DNA from 3 places in the Lysinibacillus sp. CNPSo 3705 genome. Region 3 is predicted to be linked to each of the others. Evidence: riboswitches for the same ligand, from Rfam matches in the RefSeq annotation. Region 3 holds a riboswitch; each other region holds the start of a gene.

Region 1 (5,533 bases), on a different contig from region 3:
AAAATTATAAAATTTGCAACTATTTTTTTATAATCTCTCTAAAAAACGTTGAATCACTGGGTTAACATCTTTTCTTTCTTCGAAAACCAATGTGTAATGATTACTGTTAGATGTATACTTCCAGATATTTTTGGCGTTTTTTAGTGCTTCAGCATAAGACTCAGCTAAAAATAATGCAGGCATAGCTCCAATTTCACCAGTTGAATGAATTAAAAGGATTGGGCATTCCACATTTTTAAAGATTTTTTCAGGTTTATAGTCATAAAAACTTTGGAAGTCTTGACGTATTTCCTCTTCATTAGATTTATTTTCCCAATGCTCACCTTTTTTCACAATCTCATAGTTTCCTACATTCGCTAAATGTTCAGTCCACTCGACCCCAAGACGTCCATAAATCCCTTTAATTTCTTGGATGTAAGATTCAGCTGTTTCGTACTGCTTACTAATACGTCCAAGTGAAGGCTCGACGATTTGACGTTGGTGATCTGTACAAGTTGCAGCTCCATCAAGCAATATAACCCCTTTGACATCACTGCGTTTACTAGCAACATTCGCCATAATAAACGCCCCCATTGAATAACCCATTAAAATTGGTTGATTAATATTCAATGTATCAATCAAGGCTAAAATATCCTGAGTATGTAACTCTATTCCAGTATTTTCTGAAGCAGGTCCACTATTGCCACGGCCTTTTAAATCTACTGAGATAAAACGATATTCACCTTTTAATAGCTCCGCATAATAATGCATTTGCAGATGATTCCCAGTCAATCCATGTACCGCTAAAATAGTACCTTTCTCACCTGGGTAATCTGCAAAATGTAATTCACTGCCATTAATATTCATTGTTTGGTACTTCACTGCCATCATCCTCCATGTAAAAGTTAAAGCTAGTTTTACACCCTAAACAAAAAATAGTCAAATTTTTTTCTTTTTTCAGATTTACATAATTTCTATAATTGGTTTTTTATCCCAAAAATAATTATTTAAATATAATAAAATTAACCCCTCGAATTACCAAAATATACAATACACTATTTAAAAAGGCGAAGATAAGGTCATAATGAAAAGAAAAATATTTATTTTATTTGAAATGTATCAGTCTTTATTAAATCTGCATCGTTAGCTTAAGTACATTTATTCATAATATCTTTGGTATAAAGTCTAATTGGTTATTTAAGAATATGGCCCTATTGCTGAAAAAGGCACAATTCATCTTCAAGAATTGCGCCCGATTGTTGTTCATCCTGCTTCAAAAAATCCTTCACCATATGCTGGGTCAGCTAAATAGCAGTGAAGGATATGACGACGTTTGATGAACTCTTCAACAGATGCCATATCCGCAGCAGTATTATCAAATAGACGTTGTTGCAATTATCTTTCAACCTATATAAGTCCTATTACAATAAAAACACTTTTATTATAATAGGTCTTAGGATTCTATCACCATCCATTTATCCACTTTTTTCACCATCCATCAAACTAATAAACAAGGAAACCATACGGCATTTTGTTTACACTATAAGAAGGTTAAGTTTTTGACTTAGTTTTGACTAGAAATGACTAGATTTGAATGAAAACCGGTGAAATTGGATGAAATTAAAAAAGTGCCAAAACCCTATATCAAGGGTTTTGACACTCTGTGAAATCATTTGATTCCATGAAATGGAGACTAGGGGACTCCCCGGTGATTAAAGTATCTAGCATAATAGATAGTTAAAAAATGATGACCTTCTCCTATCAAGGTCATCATTTTTTATTGCTATTAAATGGCATTAAATATGATATTCAATTTGATCGACGAAATCCCATTCATATGGTGTTTCTTGGTAAACGTAGTAGTTCAACCAATTTGAGAATAATAAATGTGTGTGGGCACGCCACGTATTAATCGGTTCATTTGCAGGATTATCATGTGGGAAGTAATTCACTGGTACCTCAATATCTAATCCTTTCGCAACATCTCGACTATACTCATCAGCTAAAGTCGTTGCATCATATTCAAGATGGCCCGTAATCATAATGTTTTTATTATCCTTAGATTGCACAATAAAAACACCAGCATCTTCAGAATAAGAGAGTAATCGTAAATCAGGATGGCTAAGTACTTCATCAATTGATACGGATGTATATCGTGAATGTGGTGCCGTAAATGAATCACTAAAGCCACGTACTAAATCCACTGTTAAATCCGTAATGACATGAGAATATACACCTGAGCATTTAGCAGGAAGTCCAATTTTACCGATACCGTAATGATGGTATAACGCCGCCTGTGCACCCCAACATATATGTAAAATCGATGTTACGTTTGTCTTAGACCAATCCATAATTTCTGAAATTTCCTGCCAGTAGTTCACTTCTTCAAATTCCATTTTTTCTACTGGTGCACCTGTAATGATCATACCATCATAACGGCGATGACGGATTTGATTGAAGGTCGTGTAAAATAACTGTAAATGTGATTTACTGACATTTTTCGATTCATGCGTAGCTGTATTTAAAAATGTAATATTTACTTGTAACGGTGTATTCCCCAATAAACGAAGTAATTGCAGCTCTGTTTTTTCTTTTTCTGGCATTAAGTTCAAAATTAATATATTTAACGGACGAATTTGTTGCGTCTTCGCTCTGTCCTCTTCCATAACGAAGATTTTTTCCTCACGTAAATGTTCTCCAGCTGGTAAGTTTTTCGGAATATTAATTGGCATCTTGCATTCCCCTCTCTTTTATTTCTTTTGTAACATCAATGCACGGGCCCTGCGCAAAGCTCAAATATCAAATGATGAAAAATTAAAAAATCCCCCTCATTCCATATGAGATAGAATGAGAAGGATTTTTCCACGTCCACTCTTATCTCTCAAAGGAAAAATCCTTTGCTGGAATTAGCACCTTTCTAACTTTCGTTAGAGGTTGCTGAAGCGTCATCGGGCCAAATCCCTCAACTTCTCATGATAAGAATATTTAATTAAAAAGAATTGTAACATGAACAATTAAGAATATCAATAATACATAGAATATTTTGTTATTAACCATGCATGTCATGATGTCATTTGTTTAACACTAAACTTGAATGTTGACATTCATTATTTGATGGTAAACATGCTGTACTTATGTTAACATATACCTTTAGTAACAGAGAGGAACGTGAATAGTTTGATTAAAATTGATTTTCCAAAACCAGATTTAGTAATTCGCCAACGCGAACAAGATTTAAAGCCAGGAGATGTACCAATCACACCATACCATGGTTTTATCGACTTCCATAAAATCACTCGTGAAAACGGTGGTATTTTCTTATTCTACAATGAAGAGAACGAACTTTTATTTGTAGGTAAAGCACGTAAAATTCGTCAACGTATTAAAAAGCATTTTGAGGACAATGTGTCACCGATGAAAAATCATCGTGATGAAATTTTCAAAATTGAAGTGTATGAAGTGGAAGATCCAATGGAACGTGAAATTTATGAAACGTACGCGATCAATTCATTCCGCGCTAAATACAATGTTGATAAAGTATTTTATTAATATTTAACGAAAAAAAGAATCTGCTCGCCTTATGTAATGTACATGACGGCTTGCAGATTCTTTTTCAATACTTTCATTCTAAGAAAAATGCTTTACGTTCTTTCGTAATCCATTCCTCAAGCTCCGTATCATCGCGCTTTAAAAGGCGATTAATAAGCACGTCATGCCATATATAATCCTCTAATAAATAAATATGAACAGGATCATTGGTAATAAAAGCCGTTTCGTGTTTTGCCGGAGAGTGACCATAAATCATCTCTTGACCATCTACAGACAAAATAAACCAATGTGGCGTAGAAGTTTTTCTCGTATATTGTGTAGTTCGATGCTGATCTAAGGGTGAAACATTTTCATCCACATTTAATGTAATACCATGAATCGGAATATGCTGTGGGACCTCTTGTATAGCTTCTCGTAATTCCCCATACATATCTTCCCACATCGATAATATGACTTTTTTCTCCGCTTTTTTTAATAATGACTGACAATAATTGACGATTGCCTCTTTTCCTTTTATCGTGACAACTTTATGCTCCGCTTCCTGCTCTTTTACTTCTAATTTTTCTAATTGATCACTAATCGATGTGAAATTCGATTGCCAACGTTGCTGAATTTGCTGTAAAAACACAGCGACGGGAATGGAAGAGTATATCGTTTGATCTGCCGTTTCTTCTTTCAGTACTAACCCTTTTTCAACAAGTACATCAAGTATGTCGTATATTCTTGCACGAGGGATACCGGAGTTTTTACTTACTTGATAGGCACTAACATGACTATTTTGTACGAGTGCAATATAGGCCTTCGCTTCATATTCTGTGAATCCTAGTTCTTTTAATTGCGCGATTAATTCAACCATTCGATCCCTCCATTTCCTTTATTATAAGTTAAGGCTATGAAGATAAGCCAATAAAAAATAATTCTTTACAGCAAAGTGAAATTTAGTTACTATTTCAGTAGTAACTATCAAAAGAGGTGTAAACATGCTATTTGAAGTAGATGTAAATGTAGTTATATTATTAATATCTTTTGGTTTTTTAGCCGCCTTTGTGGATGCAGTCGTTGGAGGTGGAGGCTTAATTGCGTTACCTGCCCTTATGTTTGCTGGTTTAAATCCAGCAGCGGCAGTAGCCACTAATAAACTTGCCGGCACCATGGGTTCTTTAACATCAACCATTTCTTTTTATCGATCTGGTCAGCTAGAAATTCGTTCGGTTATTAAATACTTTCCCCTAGCCTTTGTGGGATCACTTTTTGGTGCATGGACCGTTCATTTGATTAATCCCGAATTACTAAAACCACTTATGCTCATAATGCTTGCTGCTGTTGCCGTCTATACGATCTTTAAAAAAGATTGGGGTTCAGTAGCTGCAGTCAAAAATTTAAAGTTTACGCACTTAGTCCTATTCATGCTGTTGTTATTTACAATTGGGTTTTATGATGGTTTTCTTGGTCCAGGAACTGGCTCATTTTTAATCTTCAGCTTTTTATTAGTCGGCTTCGATTTCTTAAAGGCAGCAGGAAACGCGAAATTTTTAAACTTAGCAAGTAATTTTGCCGGCCTTTTAATGTTCGCCTACTTAGGTCAGATTCATTATGCCTATGGTTTACTAATGGGCATCGCTCAAATTGCCGGTGCATTTGTAGGCTCACGTATGGCGATTAAAAAAGGTAGCGGCTTTGTCCGCGTATTATTTATTATCGTAACGATTACGTTGTTAACAAAAAATGCTTATGATTACATAAAAAACGCCGTAGATATCTAGCTCTACGGTGTCTTAGCTTGTCGACAATCTTTGGCGTTCTGTTTCTTTAATTTGGAGAGGCTTTTGTCATTTCGGAGGGATTTTTTTGGGTTCTATCCTTCGCTCAGTAGAGGCTATTCGTCACTTGGGAGGGTCTTATCCGTTGCTCAGGAGAGGCTTTCCGTCGTTTGAGAAGGTTTTTCCGTCGCTTCATAGGGACTTTCCGTCACTTTGAACTTTCTATCCATCAATCCAGAGATTCT
Region 2 (5,533 bases), on a different contig from region 3:
AGGACAAAAAGATGATCAATCATTTACAAGATACAATCACATTAAATAATGGCTTACAAATGCCAGGAATGGGTTTAGGCGTATTTAAAGTAGAAAATGAAGCTACAGCGGAAATGGTGAAAAATGCTATCGAGATCGGTTACCGTAGTATCGATACTGCTGCTATTTATGGCAATGAGGCCGGGGTTGGTGAAGGTATTAGACAGGCGCTAGCATCTACTGGTTTACAACGTGAAGATTTATTTATTACATCTAAAGTCTGGAACGATGGTCTGAGCTATGAAGAGACAATCGCAGCTTACGAGGATAGCTTAGAAAAATTAGGGCTAGATTATTTAGACCTTTATCTTATTCATTGGCCAGGTAAAAATAAATTTGCAGAAGCTTGGAGAGCACTCGAAGATTTATACGGGCAAGGGAAAATAAAAGCTATTGGGGTATGTAATTTCCATGTATCACACTTACAAGATCTTCTGAAAACAGCTCGTATCAAACCCGTTATTAACCAAGTGGAACTACATCCACGATTACAACAAACGGAGCTACGTTCATTCTGTGAAGAGCACAATATACAACTGGAAGCTTGGGCACCATTAATGCAAGGTGGACTTCTTGATAATGAGACTATTTCAAAAATAGCAGAAAAATACGGGAAATCAAATCCTCAAGTTATCTTGCGCTGGGATATTCAACATGGTATCGTCACAATCCCAAAATCTGTGCGCAAAGAACGTATGATTCAAAACGCTGATATTTTTGATTTCCATTTAACTAATGAAGAGATGGCAATCATTAACGCTATGAATCTAGATCAACGTGTTGGACCAAACCCAGATGAGTTTGATTTTGTCATGTAAACGATAGCTTGTAAACATAAAAGAGACTGTCTTATTTTCTTAGTATAGAAAACTTTTCAGACAGTCTCTTTCCAATCTATTTAAGATGTATGCTTTATTGCGATATCTTCGTCACGTTGCATTAACAGTACATCTTCACCTTTATCTTGTAGCATTTCGATATGTTTTTCACCCCAAGTGCAAAGGATGTTCAGCACAGGGTCCATCTCTTGACCATAAGGTGTTAACGAATATTCAACTTTTGGCGGTACTTGATTGAAAACCTTACGATTAATTAATCCAGACTGCTCTAACTCACGTAATTGGCTTGTTAGCATTTTTTGAGAAATGCCTGGAATCAATCGGCGAAATTCATTCGTACGAATCTGACCATGGTGGTTAAGATGACAAAGAATAATAGGTTTCCATTTACCCCCAATTACTTCAAGAGTGGCTTCGACACCAATATTATAAACTTTTTTCATTGTAAACCTCCTGTAATATTCAAAAGTAACTAAAAGTACCCTACGTAACTTTCTGGCATGTATGAATATTACTATACACTATACAAAAAATCAAAGGAGATAGTAATAGAATGAAAGCTACAAAAGCGCCAAATGCTAAATTCACATTGCTTGCACTTGCCATCAGTGCATTTGGTATCGGCTCTACAGAATTTATAAGCATCGGACTGCTACCATTAATTACAAAAGATTTTAATATAACATTAAGTACTGCAGGTTTAACCGTATCCATATATGCACTAGGTGTAACGATTGGTGCACCGCTTTTAACAGCATTAACATCGCGCCTTAGTCGCAAAAATGTGTTACTGCTCGTTATGGCGCTGTTTATTATCGGTAATTTACTTGCAGCCTTAGCACCCTCATTTTCATTACTACTAACTGGGCGTGTTATTTCAGCATTGGCACATGGCGTGTTTATGTCCATTGCCTCTGTGATAGCTGCAGATGTTGTAGCACCAAATAAACGAGCAAGTGCAATAGCTTTTATGTTTACAGGACTAACATTAGCAACTGTGACTGGTGTCCCACTAGGAACTTTTATTGGACAAGTAACTGATTGGCGAATGTCGTTTATTTTCATAGTTATCATAGGTATTATTGGATTAATTAGTAATGCCCTGCTTGTGCCAAGTCACTTATCGAAAGGTAATCCAATATCGATTTTAGATATTGGTAAAGTTTTAGGGAATATTCGAATGTTATTAATCCTCTTTATTACTGCAATTGGGTATGGTGGCGCATTCGTCGTATACACCTATGTTTCTCCTATTTTAGAGCAGTATATGGGCTACTCACCAAAGGCAATTGTCGTGATCTTAGTTGTATACGGTATTTGTGTTGCCATTGGTAATACATTAGGTGGTCATTTTGCGAATAATAACCCTTTACGCTCTATCTTTATGATCTTTATAGGATTAGCAATAGCACTACTCGGCATCAACTTCTTTTTAGAATCATCCATCATAGGATTAATAATGGTCTTTATGATGGGGCTATTTATGTTTATGAATGTACCAGGATTACAGCTTTATGCCGTTCAGCTTTCAGAAAAATATACACCATCGGCTATTTCAATGGCTTCAGCATTAAATATTTCGGCCTTTAACATTGGTATTTTTCTAGGATCATACATTGGAGGAATGATTGTTAACCTCCAATCATTAGCTCATACCCCTATATATGGATTCGTAATGGTGATGATTGCTGCAGTTACTACCTTCCTAACGTTACACTTCGATAGAAATAAACAATAGATTTCCCTAGAATAACAATAACGAAAGGAAGCCTTAACCATACACAAGGCTTCCTTTTTGTTAAGGAACGTATCGTCGAAATAAGCCTTAAAAAATTCTAATGCCGTGAACCAATTCCCAAAAGGGCTTGAAAGCATCAGCTGTTAACACAGAAAGTCTATATTGTACATAAGATACTGTATCAGCTATAGGATAGGAGGAATTTAGTTGTATTACAATCCTTATCCGTTTTTTGTCTATCCTCATTACTATCCGGCATGGGTAATGGCAAATCAACCAACAAATCAACACCCTTCCCATCATCTAGCAATGCCGACACCCCCAATGAATAGAAGTCCATTTCCAATCGTCAATACAAAGAAATTAAAGACTTCCGCGAATCGGATTAAGGTTATTATGCAGCAAGCACAATTACTTACGGATAAAATTGATGAATCTGAGCAATTTGCACATGATCTTATGAACGCAGCACAACAATCAAATAAAACAGAAGTTGAAAAGTTAATTGCTTCAACAGGCATTACTGTAAAATTCGATACTACCTATACACCAGATGGATTTCGTATAACATTTACGGAAAGTAGCTGTTGTAAGCTAACACTAATTTTAGGTTGGTGAAGAGTTGGCCCTTTGAAGAGGGCCTCTTTTTTTACCTTTAGCATCTTTATGAATTTTAACCTTGTATCCCTATCAAGCTTGTAAACTATAAAAAAATATGCTAAAGTGTTTGTACACATTATTTCTGAAAATTCTTATATCGCATTTTTTCTTATCAAGAGAGACGGAGGGATTGGCCCTATGAAGTCTCAGCAACCAGCCCTATAGAGGTATGGTGCTAATTCCAATTGGCAAAATTCTGCCTTGAAAGATGAGAAGACTTACTTTAGTTGCTTTGCACAAGAGTCCTCTTCTTCAAGGAGGGCTCTTTTTTATTTTTCCATTCTAATTAAAAGAAAGCAGGGAACTATTATGACAAACGAACTTTTACAAGCAATTCAACTATTGAAATCAAAAAAATGGGTAGACTTAACGCATACATTTGGTCCAAATTCTCCACATTTCTTTATGTTTGCTGATGCTAAATTTGAAACATTATTTTCACATGAGGATGGCTTCTTTGCACAGCAATTCACTTTCCCAGGGCAATACGGAACACATATCGACCCACCTATCCATTTTGTACGAGATACACGCTATCTAGAGGAATTGGAGCTAAAAGAACTAGTACTACCACTCATCGTTATTGATAAATCGAAGGAAGCCGCAGTAAATAACGACTACACGTTAAGTATTCAAGATATTCTTGACTTTGAAGCTGAACATGGGGAAATTGAAGCCGGTACCTTTGTTGCGTTCCGTACCGATTGGAGTAAACGTTGGCCAGATAAAGAATCTTTCAGCAACAAAGACGCTGATGGCAATAATCATATTCCTGGCTGGGGATTAGAAGCATTACAATTTTTATTCAACGAACGACAAGTAAGAGCTATTGGCCACGAAACTTTTGATACAGATTCAGCAGCAGATTTCCGTAGAAATGGAAAATTAGACGGCGAATATTTTGTGCTAGAGCAAGATACTTATCAAATTGAGCTTATGACAAATTTAGATAAGCTACCTCCAAAGGGCGCTGCTATATTCAATATCGTGCCAAAGCCTGAAAAAGCATCTGGATTCCCTGTCCGTTCCTTTGCAATATTACCGTAATATAGCAAAAAGGTCTGATTCAATAAATATTGAATTAGACCTTTCATCCATTATCATCCGCATAATTAAGTCCGGAATCGGCTCTGTACTATTGAATTTATTTAGATGCATTCTTTCTTTTGAAAACAACATAAATGATGAACATAATGATGATGAACAATACTATAACATAAATACTGTAACGGGATAAATATAGCTCAACATAATGCCATTTCTCTCCAAGTATCTTCCCTAAAGTGATAAAAGTAAATGTCCATAAAGCTGCTCCCATATAAGCAAAGAAAGCAAATTTTTTATAAGGATAATTATTAATAGCTGCAATATATGCAGTAAGATGACGAACTCCAGGGATAAAATACCCTATTAATAATAATATTGGTCCAATTTTTTCAAATAATTTTCTAGTAAAATCAATTTTCTGTTCTGTAATATGGACTTTCGAACCGTATTTTCGTAATAAAGGTAGCCCGAATTTATAGCCTATATAGTAGCTCAGGGTAATTCCCCCTGCCGCGCCTATCATAGCGCTGATTAAAGCTGGAATATGTGCAAGAGTTTCACGATATACGCTATACCCTACATATGTCAAAAATATTTCATCAGGAAGTGGCAGACCGACAATTCCCCCAATTAGGATAAGAATAATGCCAAAATATCCATAATGTTCAATAAGAGATTGTACGTGATGCGCCATAAATCCACCCCATCTAAAGCGTAATGATTTTTAATAGTTAGCTTTATAATAACTCAAAGGAGACAACATTATGAGTATTATGGATTAAATACATTTTCTCCATGAAAACATTCATCCATGTTGTATCGTAAAAAAATATAGTTTTTTCTTAGTGACTGGTTGATTCATATTTTACTTTCAAATAATTAAATTATTTGCAGCTTACGTAGAGCATAATGAATACCATCTTCTGTTGATTTTTTCGTTACATAATTAGCGACACTTTTTAATGCTTCACTACCGTTGCCCATTGCAATACCAAAGCCAACCTGCTCTAGCATGTCGATATCATTATCTCCATCACCAAAAGCAAGTGCTTCCTCAGGACTCAAGTCAAAATAATCTAGTACAGCCTGCACAGCAATTGATTTGGAAACATCATGTTGCAATACATTTGTAATGTAAGGGTGCCACCTCTTAAATAATAAATGCGGGAATTTTAAAGTATACCTTTTCTCAATTTCCTCGTTGCCATAC
Region 3 (5,533 bases):
AGCACACCATTTTTATCAAACGTATACATCGTGTTGTAAAATTTATCACCCTTCTTCGTTGAAACCGAGCCACCAACAATATGTACGCCAAGCTCTTTCGCTAGGTTTGATAAAAATGCTTTCGAACGCTCTCCATTCACATCTGCTAGCTCTGATAATTTTTCAAGAGCATAGCCTGAATTCCACATTTCTGGCAGCACAATAATTTCTGCACCTTGTTTTGCCGCTTCACGAATTTTGTCCTCAGCGCGAGCAAAATTTTCTTCTACTTTGCCAAAGCCTACGTTTAATTGAATACAACCAATTTTCATTGCTATTCCTCCTTTAGACAGTACTGTTCTGTATTTATACTACAATAAATCAACCTGACTTCCATGGTTTAAGCTCCATATTTAGATTATTATTTCACCACTTAATACTTGAACTGCAGAACCCGCAATAGCAACATCTTTTATTTTTGGTGTAACGTACAATAAGCCACCTCGTTTTGAAAGCTGTTTACTCACAATGCTTTCTTTTAATAATTTTGCACACCAGTAAGGCCCTAGCGCACCATGAGTGGAACCATTTACATGGTCTTCATCGATGCCTTGTGCTGGAGAAAAGAATCTTGAGACAATATCAACCCCCTCATCTTTAGAACGACTTGTAATACAAACACCACGTACCGGGAACTGTTTCATCGCTTGAAAATCAGCTTTGAAATATGCAATATACTCTTCGTGACTTAACTCCACTATATAATCCAATTCTGTTTTCCCTACATATGTTGGCTTCACACCTAGCCATTCTTCAAGCCCCAAAGGACATTCAATCTCTTCTAACTGATACTTTTGAATTGTTATTTCAACTAATTCATTGAACCAATTTGCTTGTAAAGGGCCACTTACAGTCTGGAATATAATCGAAGAATTGATAGGTACAATCCCTTGTTTCCAAAGTAAAAAAGCGCTAGCGATTGTTCCGTGTCCACAAATCGGTATTTCCTTTGCAGGCGTAAACCATCTAAGAAAAAAATGATTATCCTTCCTTTGAACAAAAGCTGTTGTTGGTACCGGGATCTCTTGAGCAATTTTTTGCATGGTCGACTCAGGTATCGTTGAATCAAGTAAACATACTGCTGCGGGATTTCCCTTGTAAAGCTCTGTAGTAAAAGCATTGACGATAAAATACGAGACTTTGTTCAATTTTCCCACCTCATTTGCGTCACTTTTGATTTTTAGTTATCTGAAAATACTCTAGACAATTACTAAAAAAAGTAATATTATGTGCATCATATCTTCAATAATTATTATATTCTGAAAAAGGTGGACGTGCATGGAATTCTCAAAAAAACTACAGCAACTCCCAACTCAATTTTTTGCAGCACTTGTGCAAAAAGTAAACGCTGCTCTTGCTGAAGGGCGTGATGTTATCAATCTTGGTCAAGGTAATCCAGATCAACCCACTCCTTCACACATTATTAAAGCATTACAGGAGGCGGCAGAAAATCCTCAAAATCATCAATACTCTCCATTTCGCGGCATAGCAGAATTACGCCAAGCAGCAGCAAGCTTCTACAAACGTGAATACAATGTGGACATTGCCCCTGATACAGAGGTTGCTATTCTCGGTGGTACGAAAATTGGTCTTGTTGAGCTACCGTTAGCTGTTTTAAACCCCGGTGACACTATGCTATTACCTGATCCTGGATATCCAGATTACTTATCTGGTGTCGTATTAGGTGATGTTAATTTTGAAGTTATGCCTCTTTTCGCAGAAAATGATTTCCTGCCAGACTATACTGCTTTATCCGATGAAGTAAAAGAAAAGGCGAAGTTACTGTACTTGAATTACCCGAATAATCCAACTGGCGGTACTGCAACATTGGAATTTTTCGAGGAAACAGTACGCTTTGCAAAAGAGCATAATATTATCGTCGCACATGATTTTGCCTACGGAGCGATTGGATTTGACGGCCATAAACCTGTCAGCTTCCTGCAAGCTGATGGTGCTAAAGATGTCGGTATCGAAATGTATACATTATCCAAAACGTATAATATGGCAGGCTGGCGCATTGGTTTCGCAGTTGGTAACCCCGACATTGTCGCAGCCATTAACCTTATTCAAGATCATCTATTTTGTAGTCAATTTCCTGCCGTACAACAAGCTGCGGCAGTTGCACTTACTGCTTCCCAAAGTTGTGCGGATAAGCTTAGAGCGACTTATGAGCGTCGACGAAACGTCCTAATCGAAGAAGCTCAGCGAATTGGTTGGCAAGTAACAGCACCGAGAGGCTCTTTTTTTGCATGGCTCCCTGTTCCACTAGGTTTTACGAGTGAACAATTTGCCGATATATTGCTCGACAAAGCTGATATCGCAGTAGCTGCAGGCAATGGCTTCGGTCAATATGGTGAAGGCTTTGTACGGGTTGGTTTACTTGTTAGCGAAGACCGCTTACGTGAAGCGATCAGCAGAATTGAAAAATTAAACTTATTTAGCTCGTGAACATTTCAATCAAAAACTGTTCCATTAGCTCAGACTTGCTATAGGGACAGTTTTTTCTCTCTCTTCTTTCGCGACTAAACATTAAAATAAAATAAAAAATTTCAAAAATTCAATTGACTTACTAAATCCTATAATTTATATTAGTTCTATCGGATTTACAAAAAAATATTATAAATCTCTTATCAAGAGTAGCTGAGGGACTGGCCCTATGAAGCTCGGCAACCTCCTTTTTTAAGGAAGGTGCTAATTCCAGCAAACAATCATTGTTTGAAAGATAAGAGAGGACAATTTTTCATGAGCCTCTCTTAATTTTTAAGAGAGTTTTTTTATTTTTATTACCGATAAAACAACTTTGGAGGTATGTTTCATGAAAAAGAAAAACAAGATTTTATTAGGTTTAGCAAGTCTTACATTAGTAGCAGCATTAGTGGGCTGTGGTACTAAAGAAAATAGTAAGGATAGTCAAAGTAAGACTATTAATGAAAATAAGATTGTAGTAGGTGTAACTTCTGGTCCACACGAACAAATTGCAGAGGCTGCAGCAAAAGTTGCCAAAGAAAATGGCTTAGAGGTAGAACTAAAAACGTTTTCTGATTATGTTTTACCAAATACATCGTTAGCCGAGGGTGATCTTGATGTAAACAGCTATCAACACCAGCCTTTCCTCGATGCATTTAACAAAGATCACAAAACAGATTTAGTGCCAGTAGGAAAAACAATTTTAACTCCTATGGGCATATACTCTGAGAAATATAAATCATTGAATGACGTTCCAGGTGGTGCTACATTCGGATTACCGAATGATCCAACGAACGGGGCTCGTGCTCTATTTGTCCTTCAAGAGGCAGGCATCATTAAATTAAAAGACGGTGCAGACTTAACAGCATCTATTCGCGATGTGGAAGAAAACAAAAAGAATTTGAAATTCATTGAATTAGAGGCTGCACAAATTCCTAAACAGCTTAGTGAAGTAGATGTAGCTGCCATTAATACAAACTTCGCTCTTGATGCTGGCATTAATCCTAAAAAAGACTCCATTCTTTTAGAATCTACAGACTCTCCATATGTGAACTACATTGTGGTGCGTGCAGAAAACAAAGATGACCCAACGATCAAAAAATTTGTTGAAGCTTATCAATCTGATGAGGTACGCAAATTTATTGAAGAAAAATTCCAAGGCTCTGTAATTCCAAGCTGGTAAGTGACGATTAAGTATAGCAAGAATCTGCGAGACTCCTACAGGAAAGCTAGCAGATTCTTGCTTTATAGAGGGACTTAGAAAGGAGATATCACCGTATGATTCAACTAGAAAATATAACAAAAGAATTTAAAACTAAAAATGGTATCGTCAAAGCAGTAGATGGTATTAACCTGCATGTCAAAAAAGGTGAAATCCATGGGGTTATTGGCTACAGTGGTGCAGGAAAGAGTACCCTTATTCGCTGTGTGAATTTATTAGAACGTCCGACAACAGGAAAAGTATTCATCGATCATGTCGATATTACTTCCCTTTCTCTAAACGACCTTCGCAAAACTCGGCAAAAAATCGGGATGATCTTCCAGCATTTTAACCTTTTAAAAACAGCGACTGTTTATAACAATATCTCGATACCATTAAAGCTTCTTGGCTATAACGACTCTGAAGTAAAAAAACGCGTTGCAAAATATGCAGAAATTGTTGGCCTAACGGAGAAATTAGATAGCTATCCTAGCCAGCTTTCAGGTGGTCAAAAGCAACGTGTCGCTATTGCACGTGCCCTTGCCCAAGAGCCTGAGATTTTGCTTAGTGATGAAGCGACAAGTGCACTCGACCCCGAAACAACGGACGCCATTCTTGAGCTTCTCCTGAAAATTAATCGTGAGCTAGGCATCACGATTTTACTTATTACACATGAAATGAATGTTATTCAAAAAATTTGCGATGCTGTATCCGTTCTTGAATCAGGGGCAGTTGTGGAATATAGCTCTGCTATAGAACTATTTTCGAAGCCCCAGCATCCAACAACACGAAAATTTTTAAATACCATTTCTCAACGTAATTTATCCCCTTCTCTTATCAAACAATTAAATGTTTCGGGAAGTGTTATTCGTTTAACATTCCTTGGAGAAAGTACGGGGAAACCATTACTAGCAGAAGTGAGTAAAGTTTATGATGTGCAACCAAATATTTTATCAGCCAATATCATAGAATTAAAAAATGGCATTGTCGGTAACATTGTCGTGCATCTACACGGTGAAGCACATATCGTAGAAAAAGCACTTAAGTATTTTACAGAAAACGGGGTAAGCATTGAGGTATTAGGAGGCGAATTACATGACTAGCATTCAAAGCTTCTTTGCAGATTGGTCAGATGTTATTGGGAAATCCATTCTCGAAACCTTCCAAATGGTTGGGATTTCATTATTCTTTTCTATTTTAATTGGCATTCCTTTGGGGCTTTTAATCGTTTTAACTCGCCCGGGGCAATCGTTTGAAAATAAATTTCTCTACCAATTTTTCAATTTATTTATTAATATTATTCGCTCTGTACCGTTCATTATTTTACTATTTTTCATTTTACCGTTCACGAAGCTAATCGTCGGCACAACTATTGGTGTAAAAGGTGTTATTGTGCCGCTTGTTGTTTATACAGCGCCCTATATTGCGCGACTTATGGAAACAGCACTTTTAGAAGTAGATCCAGGTGTTGTGGAAGCTTATACAGCAATGGGTATTAAACGCCGCCATATTATTTGGAACGTCTTATTACGTGAGGCTCGCCCATCCATTATTTTAGGTTTAACGATTGCCACAATCGGTCTTATAGGAGCAACAGCAATGGCGGGAATGGTTGGTGCTGGTGGTCTAGGTGATCTCGCATACCGTTACGGCCATTTACGCTATGAGGTTGACGTGATGTATGCGACAGTGTTTATCTTAATCATCCTCGTGCAGAGTATTCAATCACTAGGTAATCGCTTTGCTGCGAAGTTAAAGAAAGATTAGTAGGAGGTTTATGATGACAAAGACAACACATAGCGATCTACTGTTAAAAAATATTAATGC

What was found. Region 3 has a riboswitch for S-adenosylmethionine ahead of PVA17_RS17090 (MetQ/NlpA family ABC transporter substrate-binding protein). Riboswitches for the same ligand answer to the same signal wherever they lie in the genome.
Region 1: linked by a shared signal. The riboswitch ahead of metA (homoserine O-acetyltransferase MetA) and the one ahead of PVA17_RS17090 (MetQ/NlpA family ABC transporter substrate-binding protein) in region 3 are both predicted to bind S-adenosylmethionine.
Region 2: linked by a shared signal. The riboswitch ahead of PVA17_RS02045 (cyclase family protein) and the one ahead of PVA17_RS17090 (MetQ/NlpA family ABC transporter substrate-binding protein) in region 3 are both predicted to bind S-adenosylmethionine.

What each region holds. Positions count from the first base shown of each region.
Region 1 covers NZ_JAQZSD010000004.1:62,573-68,105, reverse strand. The annotation lists gene PVA17_RS02645 (alpha/beta fold hydrolase) at 28-867, opposite strand; gene PVA17_RS02640 (catalase-related domain-containing protein) at 1,243-1,374, opposite strand; gene metA (homoserine O-acetyltransferase MetA) at 1,776-2,711, opposite strand; SAM riboswitch class I at 2,851-2,961, opposite strand; gene PVA17_RS02630 (nucleotide excision repair endonuclease) at 3,157-3,528, shown strand; gene PVA17_RS02625 (TrmB family transcriptional regulator) at 3,602-4,384, opposite strand; gene PVA17_RS02620 (TSUP family transporter) at 4,509-5,291, shown strand.
Region 2 covers NZ_JAQZSD010000003.1:82,502-88,034, reverse strand. The annotation lists gene PVA17_RS02065 (aldo/keto reductase) at 12-857, shown strand; gene PVA17_RS02060 (winged helix-turn-helix transcriptional regulator) at 938-1,321, opposite strand; gene PVA17_RS02055 (MFS transporter) at 1,432-2,616, shown strand; gene PVA17_RS02050 (YuzC family spore coat inner layer protein) at 2,824-3,234, shown strand; SAM riboswitch class I at 3,383-3,491, shown strand; gene PVA17_RS02045 (cyclase family protein) at 3,586-4,323, shown strand; gene PVA17_RS02040 (DedA family protein) at 4,421-5,017, opposite strand; gene PVA17_RS02035 (Cof-type HAD-IIB family hydrolase) at 5,203-5,533, opposite strand, start outside.
Region 3 covers NZ_JAQZSD010000043.1:25,454-30,986, forward strand. The annotation lists gene PVA17_RS17075 (carbon-nitrogen family hydrolase) at 1-311, opposite strand, end outside; gene PVA17_RS17080 (PhzF family phenazine biosynthesis protein) at 393-1,187, opposite strand; gene PVA17_RS17085 (pyridoxal phosphate-dependent aminotransferase) at 1,318-2,487, shown strand; SAM riboswitch class I at 2,664-2,768, shown strand; gene PVA17_RS17090 (MetQ/NlpA family ABC transporter substrate-binding protein) at 2,855-3,688, shown strand; gene PVA17_RS17095 (methionine ABC transporter ATP-binding protein) at 3,784-4,809, shown strand; gene PVA17_RS17100 (methionine ABC transporter permease) at 4,802-5,473, shown strand; gene PVA17_RS17105 (alpha-hydroxy acid oxidase) at 5,487-5,533, shown strand, end outside.